DNA from 3 places in the Actinomadura sp. NPDC023710 genome. Region 1 is predicted to be linked to each of the others. Evidence: riboswitches for the same ligand, from Rfam matches in the RefSeq annotation. Region 1 holds a riboswitch; each other region holds the start of a gene.
What was found. A riboswitch is a leader RNA that binds a small molecule or an ion and turns the genes downstream of it on or off. The one in region 1 is predicted to bind cyclic di-AMP.
Positions count from the first base shown of each region.

Region 1 (7,558 bases):
GCTCACCGAACCAGGGCTCGTAGTCCTCGAAGACGTGGTGCGCCATGCCGGTGCCGCGCGTCTCGGTCATGAACTCGGTGCGGAACCCGATCAGGGCGCGGGCCGGGACGAGGAACTCCATCCGGATCCAGCCGGTGCCGTGGTTGGTCATGTGCTCCATGCGGCCCTTGCGGACCGCCATCAGCTGCGTGACCGCGCCGAGGTACTCCTCGGGGATGTCGACGGTGAGCCGCTCGACCGGCTCGTGCTTCCTGCCGTCGATCTCCCGCGTGACGACCTGCGGCTTGCCGACGGTCAGCTCGTAGCCCTCGCGGCGCATGTTCTCCACCAGGATCGCCAGGGCGAGCTCGCCGCGGCCCTGCACCTCCCAGGCGTCGGGACGCTCGGTCGGCAGCACCCGGATCGACACGTTGCCGACGAGCTCGCGTTCGAGCCGGTCCTTGACCATCCGGGCGGTGACCTTGGTGCCCTTCTCGCGGCCCGCCATCGGCCCGGTGTTGGTGCCGATCGTCATGGAGATCGCGGGCTCGTCCACCGTGATCAGCGGCAGCGGGCGCGGGTCCTCCGGATCGGCGATGGTGTCGCCGATCATGATGTCGGGGATGCCGGCGATGGCGATGATGTCGCCGGGCCCGGCGTCGTCCGCGGGCTTGCGGGTGAGCGCCTCCGTCATCAGCAGCTCGGTGATCTTCACCCGGTCGACGCTGCCGTCGTGCCGGCACCAGGCGACCTGCTGGCCCTTCTTGATCGTGCCGGCGTGCACCCGGCACAGCGCGATCCGGCCGAGGTAGCTGGAGGCGTCCAGGTTCGTCACGTGCGCCTGGAGCGGGGCGTCCGGGTCGTAGGCCGGCGCGGGGATCGTCTCGGTGATGACCTTGAACAGCGGCTCCAGGTCGTCGCTGCCGGGCATCGTGCCGTCCGCGGGCTTGTCGAGCGAGGCCCGCCCGGCGCGGCCGGACGCGAACACGATCGGGAAGTCGATCTGCTCCTCGTCGGCGTCGAGGTCCATGAAGAGCTCGTAGGTCTCGTCCACGACCTCGTCGATGCGCGCGTCGGGACGGTCGGTCTTGTTCACGACAAGGATCACCGGCAGCCGCGCCTCGAGCGCCTTGCGCAGCACGAACCGGGTCTGCGGGAGCGGGCCCTCGCTGGCGTCCACCAGGAGCACGACGCCGTCCACCATGGACAGGCCGCGCTCGACCTCGCCGCCGAAGTCGGCGTGCCCCGGAGTGTCGATGATGTTGATGGTCAGCCCGTTGTGCAGGACCGCGGTGTTCTTCGCGAGGATGGTGATCCCCTTCTCGCGCTCCAGGTCGTTGGAGTCGAGCACCCGGTCGTCGACGTCCTGGTTCTCGCGGAAGGCGCCGGACTGCCAGAGCATGGCGTCGACCAGCGTCGTCTTGCCATGGTCGACGTGGGCGACGATCGCAACGTTACGGAGGTCGTCGCGCGTGGAGATGGGCATGCGGGTTCGCCTTGCGTGAGAGTTCGGGAGTCACCGCAGACACGCGGCAGTACCCATTCTACTTGGCCGGGCGTACCACCCACTCCGAGCCGTTCGTCCCACCGGTCGCACGGGCCTCGATTGGCCAACTTTGCGCATCCTTTGTAATCTGCCCGAGATCCGGTCGTCCGGAGTCCCACCCCCCGGGACTGCGGCCGGAACGCCGAATCTCCCGCGGGAGAACCGGGGACCCACCACCCTCGGGGTGAATCGACGCTCGTCGTAGGGCGACTCCGGCCCGAACCCGTCAGCTAACCCGGTAGGCGTACGAGGAGAGGAGAACACCGGCTTGGCTCCGGATTCCCACCGGCGGCGTCGCGTTCTGCCCACCGCCACCGCCACCCTGCTCCTGATCGGCCTCGGCGCCACCGCGCCGAACCTCGCCCACGCCGCGCAGCCGTTCCGGCCCGCCTCCGCGCCGTCGGCTCCGAGCCCCACGCCGACGACCGAGAAGGGCCTGCGCAAGAGCCTCGACGCGCTGAACGAAGAGGCCGAGATCCTCACGGAGAAGTTCAACAAGGCCCGTGTGGAGTTCAACAAGGCCCGCAAGGCCGAGCAGGACGCCACCAAGGAGGCCGAGCGGCTCCGCGCCCTCGCCGAGCCCGCCCGCCGGCGGCTCGGCGCCCTGGCCGCCGCGAACTACATGGCCGGCAGCCCCGACGTCCTCTTCGGCTCCGGCGCCTCCCCCGAGGGGCTGTCCGACCGCGCCTACCTCGCGCAGAGCCAGGCCACCGCCGTCCTCGCCCTGAAGAAGCAGATCGACCAGGCCGACGCCGCGGAGCGCACCGCGAAGGCGAAGACCGCGCAGGTCAAGAAGGCCTGGGACGACGCCAAGAAGGCGCGCGAGGCGGCCAGGACCAAGGTCTCCGAGGTGATGAAGCGCCTCGACAAGCTGACCACCACCCACGCGAGCGACCCGCGCACCGGCCTCAGCGCCACCGTCAAGGGCTCCGGCCTGCCCGCGAAGATGGCCCGCAAGGCGCTCACCAAGCTCGGCTCCCCGTACGTGTGGGCCGCCGCCGGACCGAGCAGCTTCGACTGCTCCGGCCTCGTCGTCTGGGCTTACGGCCAGGTCGGCAAGCCCGGCCTCCCGCACTACACCGGCGACCTGTTCGCCATGGGAACGAAGGTCTCGCGCGGCGCGCTCCGCTCCGGCGACCTCGTGTACTTCGGCGGCAACCTGCACCACATGGGCATCTACCTGGGCGACGGCAAGTACCTCCACGCCCCCCAGACCGGCGATGTGGTCAAAATCTCCAAACTCTCCGACCGCTCCGACTTCGCAGGCGCGAACCGTATTTCTTAGCGTTTTTCTCCTCCTTCGGGCCTGGCGGCCCTCCATCGTCGATAAACGCGGGCGATCGCTGGCATCGCTTCGTCTCGCCTTGCGGCTCGCTGCGCGATCAGGTTCTCGCTTCGCTTGAACCTGCCTTCGGACGCGATCGCGGCCCTTGGGGTTGTTGCGGGGTTGCTGTGGCGGCTGAGGTCGGTCGTGAACGGCTTGGGTGCTCGGCCGATCTCGATCAGATTCACGCTTCGCTCGAACCTGCCTCCGGACGCGATCGCGGTCCTTCAGGTTGTTGCTTGGTTTCGGCCGTGGCCAGGGTCGGCGCGTTCGGGCTTGGGCGCCCGGGTGGATCCCCGCGGGGCGGGCCCGGGTTCAGGAGGTTCTAGGTGAGGCCCTGGGCGGCCAGGAGGTCTATCACTGGGCGGTCGCCGGGGAGCCAGTCGACGTCGTAGAGCTCGGGCGGGGTCAGCCAGCGGAGTTCCAGGTGTTCTAGAGGCTGGGGCTCGCCTTCTACCAGCTCGGCCGTCCAGACGCGCAGGACGGCGCGCTCGCTCAGGCGCCAGTCGCCGCCGACGCGGCGGACGAGGCGCACCTTCACGGCCAGTTCCTCGTGGCACTCGCGTACCAGGGCGTCCTCGTCCGACTCTCCGGGGTCGACCTTGCCGCCGGGGAGCTCCCAGCCGCCCGCCATGTGCGGCGGCTCGGCGCGCTGGGCGGCCAGCAGCCGCCCGTCCGCGAGGATCGCCGCCCCCACCACCACCACGAGATCGATCGCGACCAGCTCCTCTCCGTCTTCGTGATCAGACCGCGGCGCCGGTCCGTCCGGTTCCGTTCCCCCGGAGGGAGTCGACCAGACGCGTCGCGTCGCGGACGATCTCCTCAAGGTGGTCGCCGTGTGCCCCGCGCCAGTAGACCTGCCCGCACCCGGCGCAGCGGCCGTAGACGTCGTAGCTGCGGCGCGTGCCAGCCCGCAGCTCGCGCTCGACCTCCTCCTTGTCGACCGGGACGAGCTCGCCGTTGCAGGCGGTGCAGCGCGTCCACGGCCGCAGGACGGGCGCGAAACGGTCGAGCAGGTCGCGGAGCTGGTCGTCCGGCCGCGAGCCGCGGACGTAGGCGCCGAACCACAGGGCGCGGCGGCGCAGGAGGCCGCGGTCCTGGGTGAGCAGGACGCGGCGCTCCTCGTTGGCCTGGACGACGAGCGCCGGGTCGTCCATGTCGTTGTGGTAGGCGGTGTCGAGGCCGAGCAGGCGCATGCGCCGGGCCAGCGTGCCGAGGTGCACGTCGAGGAGGAAGCGGGGGGCGACCTGGCCCGGCTCCAGCGGCACGGGCTGGGGGCGCGGCACCGCCGCCACGCGGACCTCGGCCCCGGCTTCCGGACGGGTGGCGGGGCCTGCGGGCTCGCCGTCGGCGGTCATCGGGCCCGCCTCGGGCAGCGGCACGCCCAGCGACTCCACGAGGTGCCCCAGCGTCGAGGTTCCGTCGTAGGGCACCCGCGCCGGGGACTCCCGCCGGGTGGCGGGCAGGAACATCAGCAGCTCGTCGGCGACGCGGATCGTGATCTCGGACTCCACGCCGATCAGCATGCCACGCGGGGCCGACGATTCCCGCGGTTCAGGCCGCCGTCACATGCGCGGCGGAGTCCGACAGGCGCGCCAGGAGGGCGGGGACGTCGTGTCCGCGCAGCACTCCCCCGCGCTTGACCACCCGTCCGCCGACCAGGACGGTGTCGACGTTGCGGGTGTCCGCCGCCAGGACCACGGCCGCGATGGGGTCGTGGGCCGCCGCGAGGCCGAAGGTGTCGGTGCGCAGGACGAGGAGGTCGGCCTGCTTGCCCGGGGTCAGCGATCCGGTGACGTCCGCGAGCCCCGCGACCTCGGCGCCCTCGATCGTGGCCGTCCGCAGGGCGTCGGCTGTGGTGAAGCCGAGGCCGGCGCCGTCCGGGCGTCCCCGTTCGAGGACGTAGGCGGCGCGCATCACGCTGAACATGTCGCCGGGGCCGGAGGCGACCGTGTCGGCGCCGAGCCCGGTCGGGGCGCCGGCGCCGCGGGCGCGTCCGGTGGGCGGGGCGCCGATGTCCAGTGCGGCCTCGATGGCGGGGGCGACGGAGACCGTCCCGCCGCTTCCGGCGATCCGCTTCAGGTCCTCGTCGGTGTAGAAGTTGGCGTGGACGTACGTGGCCGGGTGGTCCATCAGCCGGTGGGCGTCGAGGAACGCCAGGCCGCGAGCGGCGCTCTCGGCGCCGTGGCCGCCCATGTGCACGGTGACCGGCAGCCCGAACTCGCGGGCCGTGCGCCACTCGGCGAGGGCGCGCTCGTCGCCCGCGATCTCGGGGCCGAGCGCGGCCATCGCCATCGTGACGGGGCCGCCCGGGGCGGCGAAGTGCTCGCGGTGGACGCGGCCGGTCTCGGCGGCGAGCGCGCCGAGGTCGCCGTCGCCGCCGTAGCAGTACCCGAAAACCGCCCTGATGCCGGCGGCCCGCAGCGCCGCGATGTTCGCCTCGGTGTGGTCCGGGCTCAGCTGGATGTGCGACCAGTCGACCAGCGTCGTGATGCCGGAGTCGAGGCACTCCAGGGCCCCGGCGAGCGTCCCGGCGAACACGTCGTCCGGGCGGTACCGGGGCGCCATCTCGCCGAGGACGCGGCGCAGGTAGGCGGGGAGCGTGCCGTCCGGCAGGGCGGCGCGGATCCCGGCCTGCCAGGTGTGCCGGTGGGTGTCGACGAAGCCCGGCATGACGATGTGCCCGGTCGCGTCGATGGTCTCGGCGCCGGCCGGCACGGCCAGGTCCGGACCGACCGCGGCGATGCGGCCGTCCTCGACGAGCACGTCGGCGGTCCCCAGCACGGTCGGTTCGGGGGCGGTGTCGATGACGAGGCCGTTGGTGATCAGGAGAGTCGTTGTCATACTCAAAAGCTTAAGAGTTAGCTTTCTAAAAAGCAACCAGTGGAGCGAGTACGCTCGGGGCGTGCAGGACGAGATCGATGACGTGGCCGCCGCGTGGCGGCGGGACGGGCTCCCGGAGCCGCTCGTCGCGATGCTGGAGCTGAGCAAGCGCGCCGGGCGCGTCGCCCTGCTGGTCCAGCAGGCCCTCCGGGGCCCCCTGGCCGAGCTCGGCCTCACCTACGCCGAGTTCGAGGTGCTGACCGTGCTGCGCCGGGAGGGCGAGCCGTACCGGTTGAGGCCGAGCGAGCTCACGCGCTCGGCGTTCCTCACCTCGGGCGGGACGAGCAACGTCCTGCAGCGGCTGCAGAAGGCGGGCTACGTGGAGCGCGAGGCCAACGCCGGCGACGCGCGCAGCCGCTTCGTCCAGCTGACCGCGGACGGGCTGCGCGTCACCGAGCAGGCCCTGGCCGCGTCGGGGACGGCGCACGAGGAGGTCATGGCCCGGGTGCCGCCGGAGGACGTCCGGGCCGCCGCCGACGCGCTGCGCGAGGTCCTGCTCGTCGTGGGCAGGCGCCGGTTCCGCTGAAGCCGCCGGGCGGCTACTGCCGCGCGGCCAGCTCGGACACCTTCTTCTTGAAGTCCGGCCGCGCGAGCGGGCGGGTCACCCCGATCCAGTTCGCCTTCTTGTAGGTCTTCACGCCGATCGCGGGCACGCACGCCGAGCAGCTCGCCACGATCATCTTGCCGCCGCCGATGACCATCCCGACGTGGCCGGGGTTGTCGGCCGACGTCCCAGGGCCGGAGTTGAAGAACACCAGGTCGCCGGGCTGCTCCTTGCCCTTGGCGATCTTCACGCCGAACGGCCACTGCTCGAACGTCGTGCGCGGGAGGTTGAGCCCGACCTGCCGGTAGGCGGCCTGGATCAGGCTGGAGCAGTCATAGGCGTCCGGCCCGTTCGCGCCGAACACGTACGGCTTGCCGCGCTGCGCCATCGCGAACGCGATGATCGTCTTGACGAGGGCGCCGACGTTGGCGGGCAGCTCGTTGTCCTCGCAGTTGATCCCGTTCGCCTGGACGGCCTCGAACTCGCCGCCGGCGTAGCGCTTCGCCCAGTCCAGGACGAGGTCCACGTAGTCCCACGAGTGGTTGTACTGGAAGATCGCGGTGCGCATGCGCTCGGGGGCGCCGTTGTGCTTGAGGTAGGCGGCGGCCGTCGGGATGGCGTCCTCCGGGTCGTAGCGGTCCTTCTTGCCGTCCTTGTCGCCGTCCACCGCGAACGCCTTGAACGTCGCGGCCAGGAACTGCATGGGACCGCCCGCGCCCGCGTAGTTCTCCCCGCTGGAGACGCCCGGCATCGTCGACCTGCCGTGGTCGGTCTCGACCTTGCCGACGCCCGCCAGGAGGTTCCAGGGGATGCCGTACTTCTTGCCGGCCTCCTGGTACAGCTTCAGGTAGTCGGCGGGGACGGACTTCGCGTCGGTGGCCGCCGCGGGCTGCGCGCCGGCGCCGGCGACGTTCACGCAGCCGCCGCCACCGCCGATCCCGCCGCCGAACAGGAACTGGCTCGCGCCGAACAGGATCGGGACGAAGACCAGCGCCGCGAACATCACCGCTGCGACGCCGAGAGCGCCGACGAGCAGCAGCCTTCGCGGGCTCATCCCGTGTCCCCCGCCTGTCCGGCGTCGGCCGGCTCGAACGAGTAGACCTTCAGCGAGCCGCCGTCCCTCGTCACGGTCACCGCGTACCGCTTGCTGTCGCTGCTGGTCCGCCCGTTCCTGGTGACCTGCTGCCGGCCGGTCACCAGGAAGATGATCGAGTTGTTCTCGATGTCGCGGATCTGGTCGAGGGACGCCGCGCCCTGCGCGACGAGCTGCTCGCGGCGGCGC
Region 1 covers NZ_JBFAGB010000044.1:504-8,061, forward strand. Annotated here, with positions in the region: gene typA (translational GTPase TypA) at 1-1,465, opposite strand, end outside; cyclic di-AMP (ydaO/yuaA leader) riboswitch at 1,656-1,786, shown strand; gene AB0H37_RS36705 (C40 family peptidase) at 1,794-2,810, shown strand; gene AB0H37_RS36710 ((deoxy)nucleoside triphosphate pyrophosphohydrolase) at 3,175-3,564, opposite strand; gene AB0H37_RS36715 (Mut7-C RNAse domain-containing protein) at 3,593-4,375, opposite strand; gene AB0H37_RS36720 (amidohydrolase family protein) at 4,404-5,693, opposite strand; gene AB0H37_RS36725 (MarR family transcriptional regulator) at 5,755-6,258, shown strand; gene AB0H37_RS36730 (bifunctional lytic transglycosylase/C40 family peptidase) at 6,272-7,330, opposite strand; gene AB0H37_RS36735 (hypothetical protein) at 7,327-7,558, opposite strand, start outside.

Region 2 (10,531 bases), on a different contig from region 1:
ATCGCCGAGGCGATCGGGATCTGCGACATGTTCTGCACGCCGCCCGCGACGACCAGGTCCGACGTCCCGGACAGGACGGCCTGCGCCGCGAAGTGCACGGCCTGCTGGGAGGAGCCGCACTGACGGTCGACCGTGACGCCGGGGACCTCCTCGGGGAGCCCGGCGGCCAGCCAGCAGGTGCGGGCGATGTCGCCGGCCTGCGGGCCGAGGGTGTCGACGCAGCCGAAGACGACGTCCTCGACGGCGGCCGGGTCGATCTTCGTCCGGTCCATGAGGGCGGTCAGCACGTGCGCGCCGAGGTCGGCGGGGTGCACACCGGCGAGCCCGCCGTTGCGGCGCCCGACCGGGGCGCGGACCGCGTCGACGATGTAGGCCTCGGCCATGGGGGTGTCTCCTTCGTACGGGGGCCTAGCTCGCCCGGATCCCTTCGAGGAACATGGCGAGGTACTGCTTGGCGATGTCGTCGGCGGACAGCCGCCCGCCGTGCTGGTACCAGTTGGCCGCGACCCAGACGGTGTCGCGGATGAAGCGGTAGATGAGGGTCCGGTCGAGGTCGGCGCGGAAGGCGCCCTCCTTGACGCCGCGGTCCAGCAGGGACAGCCACATCTCCTCGAACCGTCGCTGGGAGTCCAGGAGGTAGCGGAACCGCTCGCTGGTCGCGAGGTGCTTGGACTCGTTCTGGTAGAGGACGACGGCGGGACGGTGCTTGTCGATCGAGCGGAACGACTCGACGACGACGGCCTCCAGGGTGTCGCGCGCGCTGAGCCCGGCGTCCAGGACGCGGTCGTAGGCGGCCCACATGTCGTCCAGGAACGTCGAGAGGATCTCGTCGGCCATCGACTCCTTGGAGTCGAAGTGGTAGTAGAGGCTGCCGCCGAGGATCCCGGCGGCGTCGGCCACCTGCCGGACGGTGGTGGCGGAGTAGCCCTGGGAGGCGAACACCTCGGCGGCCGTGGCGAGCAGCTCGGCCCGCCGTCCCGCGCGGGCGGCGGCGGTGCCCTCGGCGTCGCGCCGTCGTGGACTCATGCGCTGTTCCTCATGTACCGGTGTTCCTATGCGTGCTGGGAGGAGACGGAGACGACCTCGCCCGTCATGTACGACGAGTAGTCGCTGGCCAGGAAGACGATAACGTTGGCCACCTCCCACGGCTCGGCGTAGCGGCCGAACGCCTCACGGCGCGTCAACTGCTCCAGCAGCTCCTCGGACGTCACCTTGACCAGGTGCGGGTGCATGGCCAGGGACGGGGACACGGCGTTGACCCGGACGCCGAAGTCGGCGGCCTCCAGCGCGGAGCAGCGGGTGAGCGCCATGACCCCGGCCTTGGCCGCGGCGTAGTGCGACTGGCCCTTCTGGGCCCGCCAGCCGATCACCGAGGCGTTGTTGACGACGACGCCGGAGCCCTGGTCCCGCATGAGGCGCAGGGCGGCGCGGGTGCAGCGCATCGTGCCGGTGAGGGTGATGTCGAGGACGCGGCCCCACTGCTCGTCGGTCATGTCGACGAGGTCCGCCGTCCCGCCGAGGCCGGCGTTGTTGACCGCGACGTCGATGCGCCCGAACCGCTCCACGGCCCGGCCGTAGAGGGCCTGGACCTGCTCCTCGGAGGTGACGTCGCAGGGCAGCGAGGCGACCCGGTCGGCGCCGAACTCCTTCTCCAGCTCCGCCGCGGTCGCGGCGAGCCGCCGCTCGTGCGCGTCGGAGACCAGGACGCGGGCGCCCTCCTCCAGGCAGCGGCGGGCGGTGGCGCCGCCGATCCCGGCTCCGGCCGCCGCGGTGATCACGACGGCGCGGTCGGCGAGCAGGCCGTGCCCGGGGACGTAGGGGGGCGGGGTCATCCGCGTGCCTTCCTGTCGGCGGCCGGTTCACGGGGCAGGCCGAGCACCCGCTCGGCGATGATGTTGCGCTGGATCTCGTTCGACCCGGCGTAGATGGTGTCGGAGCGGGAGAACAGGAAGAGCCGCTGCCAGTCGTTCAGGTCGTAGGGCTGCGCCTGCGCGGACCCGCCGTCCGGGCCGGTTCCCGGCGCGCCGTCGGCGATGAGGCCGGCGGCGCCGAGGACGTCCATGGCCAGTTCGCCGAGTTCGCGGTGCCAGGTGCCCCAGACGAGCTTGGAGATGGACGACTCGGGGCCGGGCGCGCCCGCCGCGACGCCCGCCATGGTGCGCACCGCGTTCAGCCGCATGATCTCCAGGCCCATGTAGGACCGGGTCAGCCGGTCGCGCAGCAGCGGGTCGTCGATGGCGCCGGTGCGCCGGGCGAGATCGGCGACGCCCTCGAACTCGCGGCGGAACCCCACCTGCTGGCCGAGCGTCGCGACGCCGCGCTCGAACCCGAGCGTCGCCATCGCGATCCTCCAGCCCTCGCCGGGCGCCCCGACGATGTTGCCCGCGTCGGTGCGGGCTCCGTCGAAGAACACCTCGTTGAACTCGGAGGTGCCGGTGAGCTGGACGATGGGCCGGATGTCCACGCCGTCCTGCCGCATCGGGACCAGCAGGTACGACAGGCCCTTGTGGCGGGACGACCCCGGCTCGGTGCGGCACACGGCGAAGCACCAGTCGGCTTCGAGGGCCAGCGACGTCCACACCTTCTGCCCGTCGACCAGCCAGTGGTCCCCGGCGAGTTCGGCGCGGGTCTGCACATTGGCCAGATCGGAGCCCGCGTTCGGCTCGGAGTACCCCTGGCACCACAGCTCCCGGGCCGCCACGATCGGGGGCAGGAAGCGAGAGCGCTGCTCGTCGGTGCCGAACGCGATGATCGTGGGCCCGAGCAGGTTCTCGCCGATGTGGTTGACCCGGGCGGGCCCGTCGGCGAGCGCGTACTCCTCGTGGAAGATCACCTGCTGCTCGACGGTGGCGCCGCGGCCGCCGTACTCGCGGGGCCAGCCGACGCACGTCCAGCCGGCGGCGGCCATGTGCCGCTCCCAGGCCAGCCGCTCCTCGAACGCCTCGTGCTCGCGGCCGGGGCCGCCGAGCCCGCGGGCGTGCGCGAACTCGCCCGACAGGTTGCTCTGGAGCCAGTCGCGGACCTCGGCACGGAAGGCCCGGTCCGCGGGGGACTCGTTCTGCTTCACGCCGCGAACTCTACCAAACAGTTGTTAGAAAGAATCACCCCCCAGGGCGGGTTCGGCCTCCCGCGCCGCGCCCCGGCCCGGGACGGGGGCCCCGGCACGGGCCGGCGCGGGAGCCGGCGCGTCGGCCGCGAGCCGGCGGTGGAGCAGGTTGAACAGCCGGTCCCAGCGGGCGAGGACGGCGTCGGGGCTGAACCGCAGCACCGACGCGCGGGCGCCTGTTCCGAGCGAGCGGCGCAGCTCCGGATCCTCGATGAGCCGGCCGAGCGCGGCGGCGAAGGCGGTGACGTCGCCCGGTGCGGCCAGCAGGCCGTCCCGCCCGTCCTCGATCAGGGCCCGGACGCCCGGCGCGCAGTCGAACGCCACCGTGGGCAGCCCGTAGGCCATGGCCTCCAGCACCGACATCGGGAAGCCTTCGGCCCGCGAGGGCAGCGCGAACACCGACGCCTCGACGAGCGCCTCCTCGACGTCGGACACCACGCCCCGGAACTCGACGGAGCCGGACAGCCCGGCGGCGTCCGCCCGCGCCCGCAGCTCCGGCTCGTCCGGGCCGTTGCCGTAGACGTGCAGCCGCCACCCCGGATGCCGTCCGGCGACGCGCTCCCACGCCTCCAGCAGCAGGTCCACGCCCTTCTCGTAGGCCAGGCGGCCGACGCAGGCGACGACGGGCAGGTCGAGCGTGGGATGCACGCCGGGCGTGATGTGCAGCGCGTTCGGGATGTGGGCGACGTTGGTCATGCCGTCCCTGGCCCAGGCGTCGGCGTCCTCGGCGGTGAGCACCAGCATCCGGTCGGCCAGGGCGTAGTGCTCCTTGACCCGCCGGTACCGCGACGACCCGCGGGTCGCCTGGTAGGACTCGTGGCTCATGCCCACGACGCGCAGCCCGGAGGTGTCGGCGAGCCGCACCCACTCCATCGCCCACACCTGCGCCACGATGACGACCGCCCCCGGCCTCGCGGCGGCGAACAGCTCCGACAGGCGTGCCGCGCCGCGCCGCTGGGCGGCCGTCCGCCACAGGTCGCGGGCCCGCGCCGCCGGATCGAGCCGCCGCAACGCCTTCCGCGGACGCCAGGCGAGGACGGGCGCCCGCCACTCGCCGTGCAGCACCTCGACGGCGTAGGACCCGTCGCGGCCGTGGTGGTACGGCTCCGCCCCCCGCGTGATGCCGACGAGGGTGACGCGGTCGCCGCGCCCGGCCAGCAGCCGCGCCATGTGGTGCGCCCACCGCTGGAGGCCGCCCATGTCGTCGGCGTTGTTGCACACGATGAAGACGTCACGCGGCGCGGCCATGGCGTCTCCCCCTCCTGCTCGGCGCGGCCGGGAAGTAGCGGTCCGCCACCGTCCGCGCGGCGGTGCCGCGGTCGTGCTCGCCGAAGCGCATGGCGAACGCGCGCCGCCGCCCGGCGTGCTCGGCCTCGGCCGCGTCCAGGCCGGCGAGCGCGGCGACGAGCTCGTCCTCCGTACGCGTGATCGGCCCGGGAGCGTGCCGCTCCAGGTCGAAGTAGCCGGTGGCGAGGTCCCTGCCGTCCGGGAGGTGCAGCACGATCGGCCGGTCGAGCAGGGCGAAGTCGAACATGATCGAGGAGTGGTCGGTGACGAGCGCGTCCGCCAGCAGCAGGAGCGGCGTCACGTCGGGCACCGCGCCGACGTCCCGCATGACCGCGCGGGCGCCCGGCGGCACGTTCGCCCGGCACAGGTAGTGGGGCCGGACGAGCAGGACGTACTCCTCCCCCAGCTCCTGCGCGAAGACCGCCGGATCCACTGGCGCGTCCAGGAGCCGGACGGGACGTCCCTTCGGCCCGGTGGCGTACGTGGGCGCGTACAGGACGGCGCGGCGCCCGTCGTCCAGGCCGAGCGAGTGGCGCAGGGCCGCGACCTCGGCGGCCAGCTCCGGATCCCCGTCCACCCCGTTGACCAGGGCGTCGTTGCGGGGATACCCCACCGGCAGCAGCTCGGAGCTGACGCCGAGGCCGCTGCAGAGCGTCTCGGTGTCGTGCCCGGAGCGCACCAGGAAGCAGTCGAATCGTTCCACCATCCGCCGCAGCCGCGCCTGGTCGCCGGCCGGGCCCGACTTCAACCGCGGCTGGTCCAGCCCCATCAGCTTGAACGCCGACCCGTGCCAGGTCTGGATGTAGGTGGTCTCGGGACGCTTGCGCAGCCGGTCCGGGAAGCCCTGGTTGTCGATCCAGAACTGGGCCCGCGCGAGCGCCAGGTAGTACGCCCATGATCCGCGCTTGACGAGCCGGGCGTCGTCCGGGAACCCCTTGGGGGACGACGCGTACGACCACACCGCCGTCACCGGACGGCCGGACCTGCGCAGTTCCCGGTAGATGTACTTCGGGTTGTCGGAGTAGTGGCGGCCGAGCTGGCTCTCGAAGACCGCCAGGCCGGTCCGGACGGGCAGCCGGCTCAGTACCCGGTTGAACACGACGATCTTGGTGTTCCGGCCGGTCAGCGTCCGGCGCACCGACCTGCTCACCTCCCGGGCCCGCTGCCGGGCCAGCCGCGCCGGCCGGGACAGGGCGGCGCGCCGCGCGACGGCGCGGGTGAGCCGCGCCCACGGGCTCCCCGTCTCCAGGGCGAACGCCAGGTGCCCTCCCTCGGTGACGTACGAGCGGAGCCGGTCCCCCGCGAACCGTGTCAGCCGCGGCCGGACGGGCAGCGCGACGCCGCCGAGCGACGGTGAACCGCGGCCCTCACCGAGCCGGGTCACCACCTCCTCGCCGTCCACCCGGATGCGCAGCCGGACGTCCCAGACGGGGTCGACGAACCCGAAAGGGCGGATCTTCTGGACGGGGTCGAACTCGGCCCGCCAGGTGAGCCGGTCGCCCTCGTGCCGGACGGACGCGCGGGCCCGTCCGGTCCTCGAGCGGCGGCGCCGGTCGCGGAACTCCAGCGTCCCGGACAGCTCGGCTCCCCGCGGGATCCGCTCCAGCGGGTTCACCACGTAGCCGGCCATGAGCACGCGGCCGCCGCGCGTCTCCAGCCGTGTGACGGTGTTCGCCGGGCGCAGCTCCCGGAGGGGCCGCACGTGGAAGCCGAAGGCCGTGACGTCCAGGACGCGGCGGCCGAGCGTGCCGCGCGGGCGCCCGGCCCCCCAGTAGACGCGCCCGTCCCGCTCCACGAGGCGGGCGCGCAGCTCGGGACGTTTCACGGGGTCGTACTCGGCGGCGGCGAGCGCCCCCGCGTGGTCGCCCTCGCGGATCAGGTGCGCCGCGATCGCGGGCAGCGGGTTGGCCTGCTCGAAGACCCGCGGGTCCAGCTCGGCCAGGTAGGCGGCGGCCAGGTCGAGGAAGCGCGCCTGGTGGTCGGGGTCGCGGTCGCGCAGCTCGCGCAGGTAGAGCACCAGGTCGTGGTTGACGAACTTGACGTCCTTGGCCCGCTGCAGGTCGTAGGCGCCGCGCAGCGCGAAGAGCATGTCGATGCGGCGGTGGATCTCCAGCCGGTCGGCGAAGTTGGCCGGCTCGGCGCGCCGGTTGGAGATCGACGGCGCCGGCGTCCGCTCCCTGACCAGCCAGTTGTAGACGCGGTGCGGGATCAGGGCGGTCCGTCCCGCCTCCAGATAGGCCTCGGCGGTGAACAGCAGGTCCTCGTAGTGCAGCCGCTCGACGAACCGCAGCCCGTGCTCCTCCAGGAAGCCGCGCCGGTACGCCTTGTTGGTCGAGAGGGTGTCGTAGAGGAGATCGGGGTTCTCGCTCAGCGAGTCGTAGACGACGCTGTGCCGGTAGAGCCACGGATACCAGGGGCGGATCCGCCCCTTGGCGCCCTCGGGCAGGTCGAGGAAGATCCGGTCGCAGAGCCCCGAGACCATGTCGGCGCCGGTGTCCTCGGCGGCGGCGAGGAGGTTGAGGCAGGCGTGCCGGTCCAGCAGATCGTCGCTGTCGAGGAACATCACGTACCGGCCGGTGGACGCATCGATCCCGGTGTTGCGGGGGCGGCCGCAGCCGCCGGAGTTGACCGGCAGGTGAACGGCCCGGACCCGCCCCGGATGGGCCGCGGCGAGCCGGTCGGCGGCCTCGCCCGTGCCGTCGGTGCTCGCGTCGTCGACGATCAACGTCTCGACGCCGCCCAGGGACTGCGCCAGCGCCGAGGCCACCGCCCGCGGAAGCCTCCGGGCGTCGTTGTAGGCGATCACCACCACGCTGACATCCGGGCGCACCGCCATGGGCATCCCCCTCCGCAGACTCCGGCGTGCTGGATACCTATCCAGGAACTCCGCACTGAGCTCCAAGGGGGATCAAAGGCTGTCAACGCTTAGCATTACCCACCGTCAGCGGAGGCATTGGGCACAACACCCGGAACGCCAGAAGGCGCCCGGCGGGAGGCCGGGCGCCTTCGTCACACGTGCGCCTTCTCTAAGGCGTCGCGTCAGCGGGCGTAGTCGGGGTAGCCGTAGCCGACGACCTGCGACTTGTCGCGCACCTTCTTCTGCACCGCGTTGTCGGTGTTGCCCTCGATGGTGGAGATGGTGCCGTTGCCGTTGTCCTTGACAACGATGCCGACGTGGTCGATGTCGCCGATGTCGGCCTTCGAGCCGTCCTGCCAGTCGTAGAACACCACGGCGCCGGGCTTGGCGGTGTGGCCCCAGCGATCGGTCTGCTTGAACCAGCTGGCGTGCTGGACGGTGTAGGCGTCCCAGCCCATGTTCTTGACGCCGGTCTGGGCGCCGAGCCAGGAGACGAACATGTTGCACCACTGGGCGCCGTTGTACTCCTTGACCGAGAAGCCGCCGTCGCGCTTGGCGGTGGCCTTCGCCTGCGGAGTCGAGACGTACCACTTGTGGTACTTGGTCTCACCGCCCTTGCCCTCGTGGATGCCGACCTGCTTCTGCGCGAGCTTGATCACTTCAGCGGGCTTGACGGCGTGCGGGGGGACCTTGAAGCCCTCGCGCCGGGCCTCGGCCGCGGCGTTCTCGGCCTTCACCGTCTTGGCCTTGGAGGACTTGTGCGCGGTGGTGCCCTGCTCGGCGACCACCGCCGTCTGGGTGGAGGTGTCGGCGACCGCGCGGCCGCCGGCGAGGGGGTTGACCACAGAGAGCCCGACCGCGCCCGCCAGGACCGCGCCTACGGCGACGCCGACGGCCTTGTCCTCGGGGCTGAGGCGGTTGAGCGAAAGTCGATCGAAAAGACCGGACATACAGGGAATCTCCTTGTCTTCCATGGCGCCTACCGGGTTAGCTGACGGATTCGGGCATGGAAGCAGCCCTACGGCGCGACTCTCGGGCGCGCCGATTCACCCCAGAAACGTGGGTCCCCGGCTCCGTTCCGGTCGCACTGACCGGACGGACTCGGCCTCGCACCGCGCGAGCGGTGCAGGTTTACGGATTTCTCACTGACAGATCTTGATGAGGGGGCGCGCGTCACTGGGCGCGCATCGCGTGCGGATTCCGCTCCGCGATCCTCGGCCGCGCATGGTGCGGCCGGTGGCAACGCATGGGACGCGTTGCGTGATTCGGGATCGAAGGTACCAACCTTCTCAAGAAAAGCAAACCAGACATAAAGCAAAGTCTTGCCTGCTCAAGGCCCTTCCAAGAGACTCCCAACACCGGGACTGCGCCGCCTCTTCCCGATCTTTGTCGAGACGCCCCTCAGCCCCTTGCCCGCCGTACTTACCGGGCCTTCGGGAAAAGGTAAAGAAGATCGAATGGAGGGCGGCCGGCACTCCCCGCCCCCGGTCTGCACCACCCGCCCGCCCGTCCAGGTGAGGCGCACGTCACATTCGGCGATCTCCGCTGGTCAGGCGTGCCGTTCGTCACCGTGAGGCTCGGACGATCACTCCACGTGGATGGCGAAGAGGGTGGTGTCGTCCGCCGCCCGGTCGTGCTCCATCCGCGCGAGAACCTCGTCCAGCACCCGGTCGGGACGCGTGGAGGAGTCCTGCAGGATGTGGGTCAGGCGGGCGATCCGCTCGTCCAGATCCGCGTCCCTGCGCTCCACCAGGCCGTCGGTGTAGAGGAAGAGCATGTCGCCCGGATTCAGCCCGGTGGTGATCGTCGTGTACTCCCAGCCGGCCATGGCGCCGAGCATCGGGTCGCGGACCACCTCCAGCGGGGTCGCCCGCCCGTCCCGCACCAGGATCGGCGGCGGATGGCCCGCGCACGTCCACTCCAGGAGGTGCCGGGACGGGTCGTAGTGGGCGACGATGGCGGTGCCCGTCGCGGGCGGGTCCATGGCGCCGATCAGCTCGTTCAGCCAGCCGACCAGCCGTCCGGCCCGCTCCCCCGTGCAGGCGAGGCCCAGCAGGCCGTTCCGGGTCCGCGCCATCGCCGCCGCCGCCGGCAGCCCGTGCCCGGCGGCGTCCCCGATGGCGAACATCGCCCGCCCGTCCTGCAGGGCACGGGTCGCGAACCAGTCGCCGCCGATGCGGGCCGTGCTCTCCGCCGCCATACTGCGGATCGAGGTGCGCAGGCCCGGGAGCTGCTCGGCCTCGTCCTCGTCCGGCAGGATGGCCCGCCGCAGCGTCACCGCCACGCGCCGCTCCTGCGCCGTCCGCGCCTGCTGGCGCAGCATCTGCCGCCGGGTCTCGGCCAGCGCGTGCTCCACCCCGCGCCGCCGGGTGATGTCCTGCGAGACGATGTTGATCGAGACGGGCAGCCCGGACTCGCCGAGCACGGGCTCGGCGAACACCCACAGATGGCGGGGCGTCCCGTCATTGCCGGTCACGCGGTGCTCCGCCTCCACCGGTTCGCGGCGGGAGAACATCGTCTGGACCGCCTCCTCGACCAGCGGAAGGTCGTCGTCGGCCACGACCTTCGGCAGGTCGTGCGGCATCGGCGGCACCTCGTCGGGTGAGAGGCCGTAGTTGGCCAGCATCTGCGGCGTCCAGTCCGCCTCCCCGGTCGCCAGGTCCCACTCCCCGAATCCGATCAGGGCGAGCCGCTCGACCCTCTCCAGCCGCCGCGCGATGCGGTCCTCGGTCAGGTGGTACCGCCAGGTCACGCAGACGCCCGTCGGCACCCGCACGCACCGCACGCTCATCCGCGACGAGCGCGACAGGCCGCGCTGAGCGGTCGAGTACTGGATCGAGGGACGTTCCAACCGCGTCCCGGTCTCCAGGACCCCGACATAGTCGTCGAACAGCCCGCTGAGCACCGCCCCCGGGTCCGTCCGCAGCAACCGCAGTCCGGTCAGCTCCTCCCGGCCCCGCCCGAACATGTCCTTGGCGACGCCGTTGAGCTCCGCGAAGAGGAAGTCGACCACGTTGCCGTCCGGCCCCCGCACGGGGACAAGATGGGCCGCGGAGTCGAGCGCGCCCTCCAGCACCGCAGTCGCCGCCGGATCGTCGGGCACCCGCGCGAGGATCTCCACGTCCCCCGCGGTGTCCTCGGCCGTCACCCGGCGCAGCACGTCCTCGGCCTCCGACAGGACGGCCTGGCGCTCCGCGGGGACCTCCTCGGTGCGCGGCGCCCGGCGCCCCGCCAGCACGGCCCCCACCGGCCCGCCGCCCCCGTCCTTGACCAGCAGCGAC
Region 2 covers NZ_JBFAGB010000075.1:6,812-17,342, reverse strand. Annotated here, with positions in the region: gene AB0H37_RS43445 (acetyl-CoA C-acetyltransferase) at 1-383, opposite strand, end outside; gene AB0H37_RS43440 (TetR/AcrR family transcriptional regulator) at 409-1,026, opposite strand; gene AB0H37_RS43435 (SDR family oxidoreductase) at 1,053-1,832, opposite strand; gene AB0H37_RS43430 (acyl-CoA dehydrogenase family protein) at 1,829-3,067, opposite strand; gene AB0H37_RS43425 (glycosyltransferase family 4 protein) at 3,092-4,354, opposite strand; gene AB0H37_RS43420 (CDP-glycerol glycerophosphotransferase family protein) at 4,338-7,229, opposite strand; gene AB0H37_RS43415 (CHAP domain-containing protein) at 7,433-8,200, opposite strand; cyclic di-AMP (ydaO/yuaA leader) riboswitch at 8,212-8,367, opposite strand; gene AB0H37_RS43410 (SpoIIE family protein phosphatase) at 8,836-10,531, opposite strand, start outside.
Region 2: another riboswitch for cyclic di-AMP. It lies ahead of AB0H37_RS43415 (CHAP domain-containing protein); the one in region 1 lies ahead of AB0H37_RS36705 (C40 family peptidase).

Region 3 (10,531 bases), on a different contig from region 1:
GCACGGCCTCGTAGATGAACGGCAGCACGGACAGGACGCAGAAGAGGGTGAAGATGATGGGCCAGTTCCACACACCCCCCTCGTCTTCCGTCTTGCTGCCGGGCTTGCCCAGACCGAATGCGCCGATCGTCACCGGGAGGACGAGCGCGAACCCGAAGACCGCGACGAGCGCGTTGTCGATGATTCGCGCTCCCGCCCTACGGTGGATCGGCGCCAGCACCGGGTCACCGGCGTCGTCGTAGGAGCCGTAGTCGTCGTAGGCGGGCTGCTGGTTCCACTGCTCCTGTTGCGGCTGCCATTGCTGCTGGGACTGCTGTTCCCACTGCTGCTGGGACGACCGCTGCTGTGGTTGCTGCCACTGAGAACCTTGGTACGGAGGCGGCGGGCCGTAGGAACCCTGCCCCTGCCGGGGCTGGTAAGGCCGCCCGCCGTGGGGGGAATCGCTCATCTCAGTCCTCCAGGCGAAGCAACATCCGGGTGTTGCCCAACGTATTCGGCTTGACCCGGTCGAGGTTCAAGAACTCTGCCACGCCTTCGTCGTAGGAGCGGAGAAGTTCTTCGTACACCTCTGGCGCCACCGGAGTCCCCAGGATCTGCTGGAAGCCGTGGCGGGCGAAGAACTCCACCTCGAAGGTAAGGCAGAACACCCTTCGCACGCCGAGTTCACGCGCGTTCTCCAGGAGGCGGGTCACGATCCGGTGCCCGATTCCCCGTCCCCCGCATCCTTTGTCCACGGCGACCGAACGGACTTCCGCGAGGTCCTCCCACATGACGTGGAGGGCGCCGCAGCCGACGAGCGGCCCCGGCGTCCCGTGCTGGACGTCCTCGGCGACCCAGAACTCCTGGACGTCCTCGTACAGCTTGACCGTCGTCTTCTTCAGCAGGCGACGCCCCGACCCGGCGTACAGGTCGACGAGCCTGCGGATCTCCTGGACGTCGGCGGTACGTGCACGCCGGATCACGACTTCCACAAGCAGGCGAGATTATCGAACGCCGCGTGCTCGCCGGGCGACGCCCTCCGTCCGCCCGTGCCGGGCACCGCGCGCAAGTGACTAGATAAAAGAGACTAGGCACTGCCGAGGGGGCGTCGAAAGTGAGGCAGAACACAGCGCACGGAAGGCGACCCATCCGGCGATTCCCTCGTTCACCGCGCAGCGCGACCTGCGAATTCGCATGTTCTGGTTGGCATCCAATGCGGGGTCCGTTAGTGTCCATCGCTGACGTCGGCCCACCGTAGGACGGAGGCCGCACCGCCGAGTCCCACGGGTCGCAACCAGCTGCCCGGGGAGCCGGGGACCCACTTTCGGAGCGTTTCGGGGAATCGCCCTGAGCGACCACCGTGAGGGGTGAATCCGCAGTCGCGGGCGATCGGTTCGCCCACGGACGCGGACGGGCCGCTCCGGCCCGAACCCGTCAGCTAACCCGGTAGGCGGCTGAGGAGAGGAGTATTCGTGAAGCGATCGCGGCATGCTTCCCTTTCACACTTCCGTGGGCGCGCGGCCATCATGGTCGGCGCGCTCGCCGTCGTTTCGGCCGCTCCGCACGCGATCGCCCCGCATGCGATCGCCGTCGCGCACGCCGACCCCGAGCCCTCCGCCAAGGAGCTGAGGACGAAGGCGCTCAAGCTCGCCGACCAGCTGGAACAGCTCACCGAGCAGTACAACGGGCTGAAGGTCAGGCTCGCGCAGTCGCAGCGCGCCGCCAAGGTCGCCACGGAGAACGCCAAGCGCCAGGAGAAGACGCTGGAGGCGCTCCGCCAGAAGGTCGGATCCCTCGCGGCGACGAGCTACATGCAGGGCGGCTCCGACCCCGCGGTCTCGTTCGTCGCCTCCCAGGACCCGCAGTCCATCCTCGACCAGGCCGCGACCCTCCACTACTTCGCCAAGCAGGACAGCACCCAGGTGCTCGGGCTGATGCAGGCCATGCAGTCCGCTCAGCGGGCCCGCAAGTCGGCCGAGGCCCGCGCCAAGCAGGTGAAGGCCCTGAAGACGCAGCTCGACTCGCAGCGTACGAAGATCACCGACTCCTACGAGAAGATCCGCGGCAAGCTCGTCGACAAGGACCCCACCCAGCTCGCCAAGCTCCCCGTCATCGGCACCGGCAAGGCCGCGCAGGCGCTCCGCTACGCGATGGGCAAGATCGGCCGCCCGTACGTGTGGGGCGCCGCCGGCCCGACCACCTTCGACTGCTCCGGCCTGACGATGTGGGCCTACAGGCAGGTAGGCATCAACCTGCCGCACTACACCGGCAGCCAGTGGAACGCCGGCACGCACGTGTCGCGCGGCGATCTTCAGCCGGGCGACCTCGTCTTCTTCTACTCCGACCTGCACCACATGGGGATCTACGTCGGCGGCGACAAGATGCTGCACGCCCCGCACACCGGAGACGTCGTGAAGATCGCCTCCATGAACGGACGCCCCTTCGCGGGCGGCGTCCGGGTCGCCTAGGCCGTGTTTCGAAGTCCCGGCCCACTTCGCTCGCCTGGCGGCTCGCTACGTGACCGGACCTGGGCGAACGCGGCATCGCTTCGCGATCTGCCCGGTTTCGCTCGCCTCCGGCTTCGCCGCACCGGGCAGGTCACGCGTTCGCGCGCGTGCCCGAGGCCACTTCGAGACAGGCTCTAGAACCCCGCCACCGCACCCGTCGACTCTGTGAAGCCGATCGACCATCGTGGGGGCCGACCGCGCCGCCCTGGTCGGCCGAGGTGCGTCGATCAGGCCCGTCGCGAGGTCGGTCAGTGCTGTCGGAGCCGACCCGTCACGCCGACCGGGTTCGCGGTGCCGTTCACCATGCTGAACTGATCGTGCCGGGGCGCGCCGGCCAGAGCCGTCGCGGGGCCGGGCTCGCCGGAGATCGAGGCGGGCCGGGTGGGCCTGTCAGGCCCGAACGCCGTCCGCGGCGACGCCTTCTGCAGGGACCTACCTGCCAGGACGCGGGCGCCGCCGCTGCGGGGTCGGACGGAATTCGGATGAGCCGCCGTTTCTCCGGATGACGCTCGCCGTCCCCTGGCGAGCGTCGGGGGGTGCATCGCTAGATGAGCTGCCTCCGGGCCGCCCACACCACGGCCTCGATAGGGGTGTTGACCTCCAGCCGGTCGCAGATCGTCCGCAGCCGGCGCCGCAAGGTCCGAGCGCTCAGTTCCAGCTTGCGTGCCGCCACATCGGCGGTGACACCGCTGGCGATCTGGGCGAGCAACCGGATCTCTTCCTCGCTCAGCCCGAAATCGTCGGTGCCACGACGTGCGAGTGTGGCTGTTTCCACTCCGTCCTCCCTCGTCCGTGGTGATGACCGCGGGGATGCAGCCGTCCGCTGCACAGGCACGGGTTGGACCTCGATCTGTACGCGCGTTGGGTTGCCGGGTCCGGACCCTTCCGGACTTAGATCATCGGATTCCTTTTCTGTCTCACGCGCTTGGCCGGAGGTGGCCGCATGGCCGATTGCGGGGGTGTACGGGGGAACTCCGGGTGACGATTCACTCGTTGGCCTGCCGAGGGAGACGGGATGTGATCGCCAGCCATCCGCCCGCCCCTTCTCGCCGAAACCACCGGTCCTCGCAGTGAACGAAGATCGTGAATCGTTTCAAGCTACGCTTCGGCTCGGAACGCTAGGCGGCCGGATCCGGCCCGTCAAGCGCCGGTCAAGAGCGCTGCGTGCCCGTTCGCTCACCATGTGTGACCGTGCATTCGGTGCCCCGCCATGCCAAACTCCACTACCTGGGAAAACGCCCATGGAGCGGGACGAGGAGCGAGTTGCCACAGACCAGTATTCGTGAGGTCGCGAGGCGTGCTGGAGTCTCAGTTGGGACCGTTTCGAATGTCCTAAACCGGCCAGACCTCGTGGCCGAAGCTACCCGTGACCGCGTCCGCGCGGCGATCGAGGAGCTCGGATTCGTCCGCAACGAGTCCGCGCGCCGGCTCCGCACGGGCCCCGAACGGACCGCGGGCGAGTTCGGCGACCAGCCGCGCCGGGCGTTCGGCGTCCTCGTCGAGGACCTCGCCAACCCGTACGCGACCGATGTCGCTCGGGGCGCCGAGGCCGCGCTCAACGCGGCGGGCCACGACGCCCTCTGGCTGTCCAGCGACCACTCCGCCGACAAAGAGATCCGCCTGCTGGAACTGCTCGCCGACCAGCACGCCGCCGGGGTCCTGGTCATCCCGGTCGGGATCGGCCCCCGCGACATCTCCCGGCTGCGCGCCGCGGGCATGAGCGTGGTGCTGATCGACCGCGACGCCTCCGACGTGTGCTCCGCCCGGGTCGACCATGTGGCGGGCGGCGAGGCCGCCGCCGCGTACCTGCTCGGCATCGGACGGAACCGCATCGCGTTCGTGACCGGGACCCCCGAGCCGCAGCCGTGCGTGGAACGCCGCGACGGGGCCGCCCGCACGATCGTCGAGGCGGGCCTCGGCAAGCCCCCGGTCCTGGTCAAGGACGCCCTGAGCCCCACGGAGGGACGGGCCGCGGCACACCAGATCATGGCCATGTCACCGGTTCCCGACGGCGTGTTCTGCGCCAACGACCTGCTCGCGATCGGCCTGATCAACGAGCTGACCCGGCTCGGCGTCCGCGTCCCCGAGGACATCGCCGTGATCGGCTACGACGACATCGAGCTCGCGGCGAGCGCCGCCGTGCCGCTCACCACCGTCCGCCAGCCGCGCCGCGCGCTCGGCTGGGAGGCCGCCGAGCTGGCGATGGCCGAGATCGGCGAGGGCAAGTCCCACCAGCACCGCCAGGTCGTCCAGCGGCCCGACCTGGTGATTCGGGAAAGCGCCTAGCGCCACGCGGCCGGCGCTGTTGACATCTCGTCTCGGATTCGGGTCCGCTGAAGGCATGGAGGACACGACGGGCCGGACGGTGCAGGCCGGGGCGACGGCGGTACTCGGCTTCGATCCGGGCGACCCGGCGTTCCGCGCCGACCCGTACGCCCACTACCGGACGCTCGGAGCCGGCGGGCGGAGCCTGCATCGGACGGACGTCGGCCTGCGCGTCACCGCGTCCTACGAGCTGTGCGAGCGGGTCCTGCGCGACCCGCGGTTCGGGCACCGTCCGTCGGGCGGCGGCGTGTGGCGCGAGGTGCAGGCGCGGCACCGGTCGTTCCTGACCATGGACCCGCCCGACCACACGCGGCTGCGCCGGCTCGTCAGCAAGGCGTTCACACCCCGCCTCGTGGAGCGGCTGCGGCCCCGGGTCGAGGAGGTCGTCGACGCGCTGCTGGAGCCCGTCTCCGGCGAGGTCGACCTGATCGCGACGCTGGCCTACCCGCTGCCCGTCATCGTGATCAGCGAGATGCTCGGTGTCCCCGCCGAGGACCGCGACCTGTTCAAGGGCTGGTCGGACAGCCTCGCGCGCGGGCTGGACCCCGACTTCCTGCTGCCGGAGGCAGAGATCGCCCAGCGGGACGCGGCGCGCGAGGAGTTCGGGGAGTACTTCCGGGAGCTGGCCGCCGAGCGCCGGGCCGAGCCGCGCGAGGACCTGCTGAGCGCCCTTGTGGGCGTCTCCGACGGCGGAGACGCCCTGTCGGAGCAGGAACTGCTGGCGACGTGCATCCTGCTGCTCGTGGCGGGCCACGAGACGACCGTGAACCTCATCGGGAACGGCGCGCTGGCGCTGCTCCGCGATCCCGCGCAGTCGCGGCTGTTCCGGGAGCGGCCGGAGAACGCCCAGGCGGCGGTGGAGGAGCTGCTGCGCTTCGACCCGCCGGTGCAGCTGACCCTGCGGTCGGCGCTGGAGGACGTCGACCTGGACGGCACGCTCATCGAGCGCGGGAAGCTCGTCCTCCTGCTGACGGGCGCCGCCAACCGCGACCCGGCGGTCTTCGACGAGCCCGACCGGCTGGACCTGCTCCGCTACGCCGAGGGACGCGACACGCCGAGGCACCTGGCGTTCGGGCACGGCGTCCACTTCTGCCTCGGCGCGCCGCTGGCCCGGCTGGAGGGCCGCGTCGCGCTCGGCAAACTGTTCGAGCGCGACGTGGCCCTCGCGGCCGACGACGTCGTCTACCGCGACAACCTCGTGCTGCGCGGGCTGCGCGAGCTTCCGGTCGTCATTCGGGCTTGACCAGCGGGAACAGGATCGTGTCGCGGATCCCCTTGCCGGTGAACGCCATGATCATGCGGTCGATGCCGGCGCCCATCCCCCCCGTGGGGGGCATCGCGTACTCCAGGGCGCGCAGGAAGTCCTCGTCCAGCTGCATGGCCTCGGGGTCGCCGCCCGCGGCGAGCAGCGACTGCTCGGTGAGGCGGCGGCGCTGCTCGATCGGGTCGACCAGCTCGGAGTAGGCGGTGCCGAGCTCCGTGCCGAACCCGATGAGATCCCACTTCTCGGTGAGCAGCGGCTCCTCGCGGTGCTGTCGGGTCAGCGGGGACGTCTCGACCGGGTAGTCCATGACGAACGTGGGCTGGACGAGGGTGTGCTCGACCAGCTCCTCGAAGAGTTCCTGGACGAGCTTGCCCTGCCCCCATTTGGGGTCCCACGAGATGTCACGGGCGTCCGCGAGCTTGCGCACCGACTCGATCGGCGTGTGCGGCGTGATCTCCTCGCCGAGGGCCTCCGACACCGCCCCGTACAGGGTGATCCGCGGCCATTCCGCGAGGCCGAGGTCGATCTCGACGCCGTCATGGACGACCACGGTGGTGTCGAGGGCGGCGACGACCGCCTTCTTGTACATCCGCTGGGTCAGGTCGGCCATGTCGTTGTAGTCGAGGTAGGTCCCGTAGGCCTCGATCATCGTGAACTCGGGGTTGTGCGTGGAGTCCGCGCCCTCGTTGCGGAAGTTGCGGTTGATCTCGAAGACCTTCTCGATGCCGCCGACGACGAGCCGCTTGAGGTACAGCTCGATCGCGATGCGCAGGTAGAGGTCCATGTCGTAGGCGTTGATGTGCGTCCGGAACGGGCGCGCCGCGGCTCCGCCGTGGACCGGCTGGAGCATGGGCGTCTCGACCTCGAGGTAGCCCTCCTCGTGCCAGAAGTCGCGGACCGCGCGGACGGTCGCGCTGCGCAGCCGCGCCATCCGCCGCGCCTCGTCGTTGACGATCAGGTCGACGTAGCGCTGCCGGACCCGCGCCTCCGGGTCGGTCAGGCCGGCGTGCTTCTCCGGCAGCGGCCGCAGGCACTTGGACGTGATCGCGAACCGGTCCGCCATGATCGACAGTTCGCCGCGGCGGGAGGTGATGATCTCGCCCTCGACGCCGACGTGGTCGCCGAGGTCGACCTCCCGCTTCCAGAAGTCGAGCTGCTCCTGCCCGACCTTGGCCAGCGACAGCATGACCTGGATGTCGCCGCCGGCGTCCCGGATGGTGGCGAAGCACAGCTTCCCGGTGTTGCGGACCAGCATGACGCGACCGGTGACGCCGGCCTTCTCGCCCGTCTCGGTGCCCGGCTCCAGGCCGGTGTGTTTCGCGCGGATCTCGGCGGTCGTCGCCGTACGCGGGAAGGTCACCGGGTAGGGGTCGATCCCGCTCTCGCGGAGCCGGTCGAGCTTCTCCCGGCGCACGCGCATCTGCTCCGGGAGCTCGTCGAAGGTCTCGTCACTCACATCGCAAGGCTATCCAGCCCGTCCGGTGCGGGGCGAACGACTTCGGCGCGATCACCGGCCCGTCACGGCGTGTTGCGCTCGTAGATGAGCCGGAGACCGATGAGGGTGAGCCACGGCTCGAACTCGTCGATGCAGCGGGACTCCTCCAGGACGAGGGGGGCGAGGCCGCCGGTGGCGATGACCGTGACCTCCTGCGGGTCCTCGGCGAGCTCCTCCGACATGCGCTCGACGATGCCGTCCACCTGGCCGGCGAAGCCGAAGATGATCCCGGACTGCAGCGCCTCGACCGTGTTCTTGGCGATCACGTTGCGCGGCCGGACCAGCTCGATCTTGTGGAGCTGCGCGCCGCGGGACGACAGCGCGTCGATCGAGATCTCGATGCCGGGGGCGATCGCGCCGCCCACGTACTCGCCCTTGGCGGAGACGGCGTCGAAGGTGGTGGCGGTGCCGAAGTCGACCACGATCGCGGGCCCGCCGTGGGTGTGGACGGCGGCGAGCGCGTTCACGATGCGGTCGGCGCCGACCTCCTTCGGGTTGTCCATCCGGACGGGGACGCCGGTCTTGACGCCGGGCTCCACGATCACCGCGGTCACGTCGCCGTAGTAGCGGCGGCACATCTCCCGCATCTCGTGCAGGACGGAGGGGACCGTGGAGCACAGCGCGATGCCGCTGATGTCGGTCTCGGCCAGCAGCGGGCTCTGCTGGACGAGTCCCTGCAGGACCACCGCGATCTCGTCGGCGGTGCGCCGCGGATCGGTGTTGATCCTCCAGTGCTCGATCACCTCGTCGCCCTCGAAGAGACCGAGAACGGTCTGGGTGTTACCGACGTCGATGGTCAGCAGCATCAGGTCCCCGCTGTTCAGGTGAAGTCAAGGCCGATGTCGAACACGTGCGCCGAGTGCGTCAGCGCGCCGACCGCAAGGTAGTCCACCCCGGTCACGGCGACGTCTCGGGCCCGCTCCAGGGTAAGGCCACCGCTGGCCTCGAGTTCCGCCCGCCCTGCCACGAGCCGCACCGCCTCGGTCATTTCGGCGTCGGTCATGTTATCGAGCAGGATGCTCGTGGCGCCCACCGCCAGAGCCTCTTCGACCTGCGCGAGGGTGTCGCATTCCACCTGGACGTGCAGGGACGGGTACACGGCGCGGATCGCCTCGTACGCCTTGGTGACCCCGCCGGCCGCCGAGATGTGGTTGTCCTTGATGAGCGCGGCGTCGTGCAGGCCCATCCGGTGGTTGACGCCGCCTCCGCAGTGCACGGCGTACTTCTGCAGGGCCCGCAGGCCGGGAAGGGTCTTGCGGGTGTCGCGGACCTTCGCCTTGGTGCCCTCCATGGCGTCCATCCACCGGCGCGTGGCGGTCGCGATTCCGGACAGGTGCGTGAGGAGGTTCAGTGCCGTCCTCTCCGCCCTCAGGATCGCCCTGGTAGAACCGCCGACCGCGACGAGGACCTGCCCGGGCGCGACCCGGTCGCCGTCCTCGACCTTCGCCTCGTAGGCGACGTCCAGCAGCTCGAAGACGACGCACGCCACCGGAACGCCCGCGACGACACCCTCCTCGCGCGCCTTCAGCTCCCCGCTCGCGGTGTCCTGCGGCGCGAAGATCGGGGTGCTGGTGACGTCGACCTCGCCGTCCTCGGCCAGCGCCGTGCGGACAAGGTTTTCCACAGCCTGTGGATCCAGCCCGGCGGCGGTCAGTCCCTGCGAGAGTTCCGGTGTCATGAGCGCTTCCCTTCCAGAGGTGCGTAGGTGGTCGTCAGGGCGTTCCCCGCCAGGCGGGTGACGAGGTGGCCGCGCCACGTCCGGTCCGCGCGCTCGGGGAAGTCCGCCCGCCAGTGGCTCCCGCGCGTCTCCTCCCGCAGCCGCGCCGCCGCCGCGATCGCCGACGCGACGGTGTACAGGTTGGTGACCTCCCAGGCCTCCACCCCGGGCTCCGCGCGCCCGCGCCCGAGTTCCTCCAGTTCCCGCACCGCGGCCTCCAGCCCCTCGGCCTGCCGCAGCACCCCCACATGGGAGGTCATGATCCGCTGAACCTCCTCCCGCAACCCCGGCTCCAGCAACCCGCCCTGTTCGGGTTCGGGTGGGGTGGCGGTGTGCGCGAGCGGAGCGGGGAGGTCCCCGGGAAGGGTTTCGGCGATTCTGGCGGCGAACACGAGGCCTTCCAGGAGGGAGTTGGAGGCGAGGCGGTTCGCGCCGTGGACGCCCGTGCAGGCGACCTCGCCGCAGGCGTACAGGCCGGGGACGGACGTGCGGCCGTGCAGGTCCGTGCGGACGCCTCCGCTGGCATGGTGGGCGGCGGGCACGACGGGGATGGGCTCGGTCACCGGGTCGATGCCGTGGTGGCGGCACGCGGCCAGAATGGTCGGGAACCGGGTCTCCCACATCGCCGCGCCGAAGTGGCGGCCGTCGAGCAGCATGTGGGACGCGCCGGTCTCCCGCATCCGGTTGATGATCCCCTTGGCGACGACGTCGCGGGGGGCCAGCTCGGCGAGCTCGTGGCGCCCGGTCATGAAGCGCACGCCGGCGTGGTCGACCAGGTGCGCGCCCTCGCCGCGGACGGCCTCGGAGATCAGCGGCTGCTGCCCCGTCGCGCCCTCGCCGAGCCACAGCACGGTCGGGTGGAACTGGACGAATTCCAGGTCGGTGACCTCGGCCCCGGCGCGCAGCGCGAGCGCGACGCCGTCGCCCGTGGACACCTCGGGGTTGGTCGTGGCGGAGAACACCTGGCCGAGCCCGCCGGTGGCGAGCACGACGGCGCGGGCGCGGACGGCGCCGACGCCGCCCGGCTGCCCCTCGCCCATGACGTGCAGGGTGACGCCCGCGGCGCGTCCCGTGGCGTCCTTCAGCAGGTCGAGGACCAGCGCGTGCTCGATCACCTCGACGCCCGATTCCTTGAGCTCGGCGAGGAGGGCGCGGCTGATCTCGGCGCCGGTGGCGTCCCCGCCCGCGTGCGCGATGCGGCGCCGGTGGTGGCCGCCCTCGCGGGTGAGGGCGATGTCGCCGCC
Region 3 covers NZ_JBFAGB010000032.1:103,795-114,325, reverse strand. Annotated here, with positions in the region: gene AB0H37_RS31850 (RDD family protein) at 1-448, opposite strand, end outside; gene AB0H37_RS31845 (amino-acid N-acetyltransferase) at 450-977, opposite strand; cyclic di-AMP (ydaO/yuaA leader) riboswitch at 1,242-1,448, shown strand; gene AB0H37_RS31840 (NlpC/P60 family protein) at 1,452-2,447, shown strand; gene AB0H37_RS31835 (LuxR C-terminal-related transcriptional regulator) at 3,031-3,261, opposite strand; gene AB0H37_RS31830 (LacI family DNA-binding transcriptional regulator) at 3,651-4,772, shown strand; gene AB0H37_RS31825 (cytochrome P450) at 4,828-6,054, shown strand; gene lysX (bifunctional lysylphosphatidylglycerol synthetase/lysine--tRNA ligase LysX) at 6,041-7,495, opposite strand; gene AB0H37_RS31815 (type III pantothenate kinase) at 7,594-8,376, opposite strand; gene nadC (carboxylating nicotinate-nucleotide diphosphorylase) at 8,391-9,248, opposite strand; gene AB0H37_RS31805 (L-aspartate oxidase) at 9,245-10,531, opposite strand, start outside.
Region 3: another riboswitch for cyclic di-AMP. It lies ahead of AB0H37_RS31840 (NlpC/P60 family protein); the one in region 1 lies ahead of AB0H37_RS36705 (C40 family peptidase).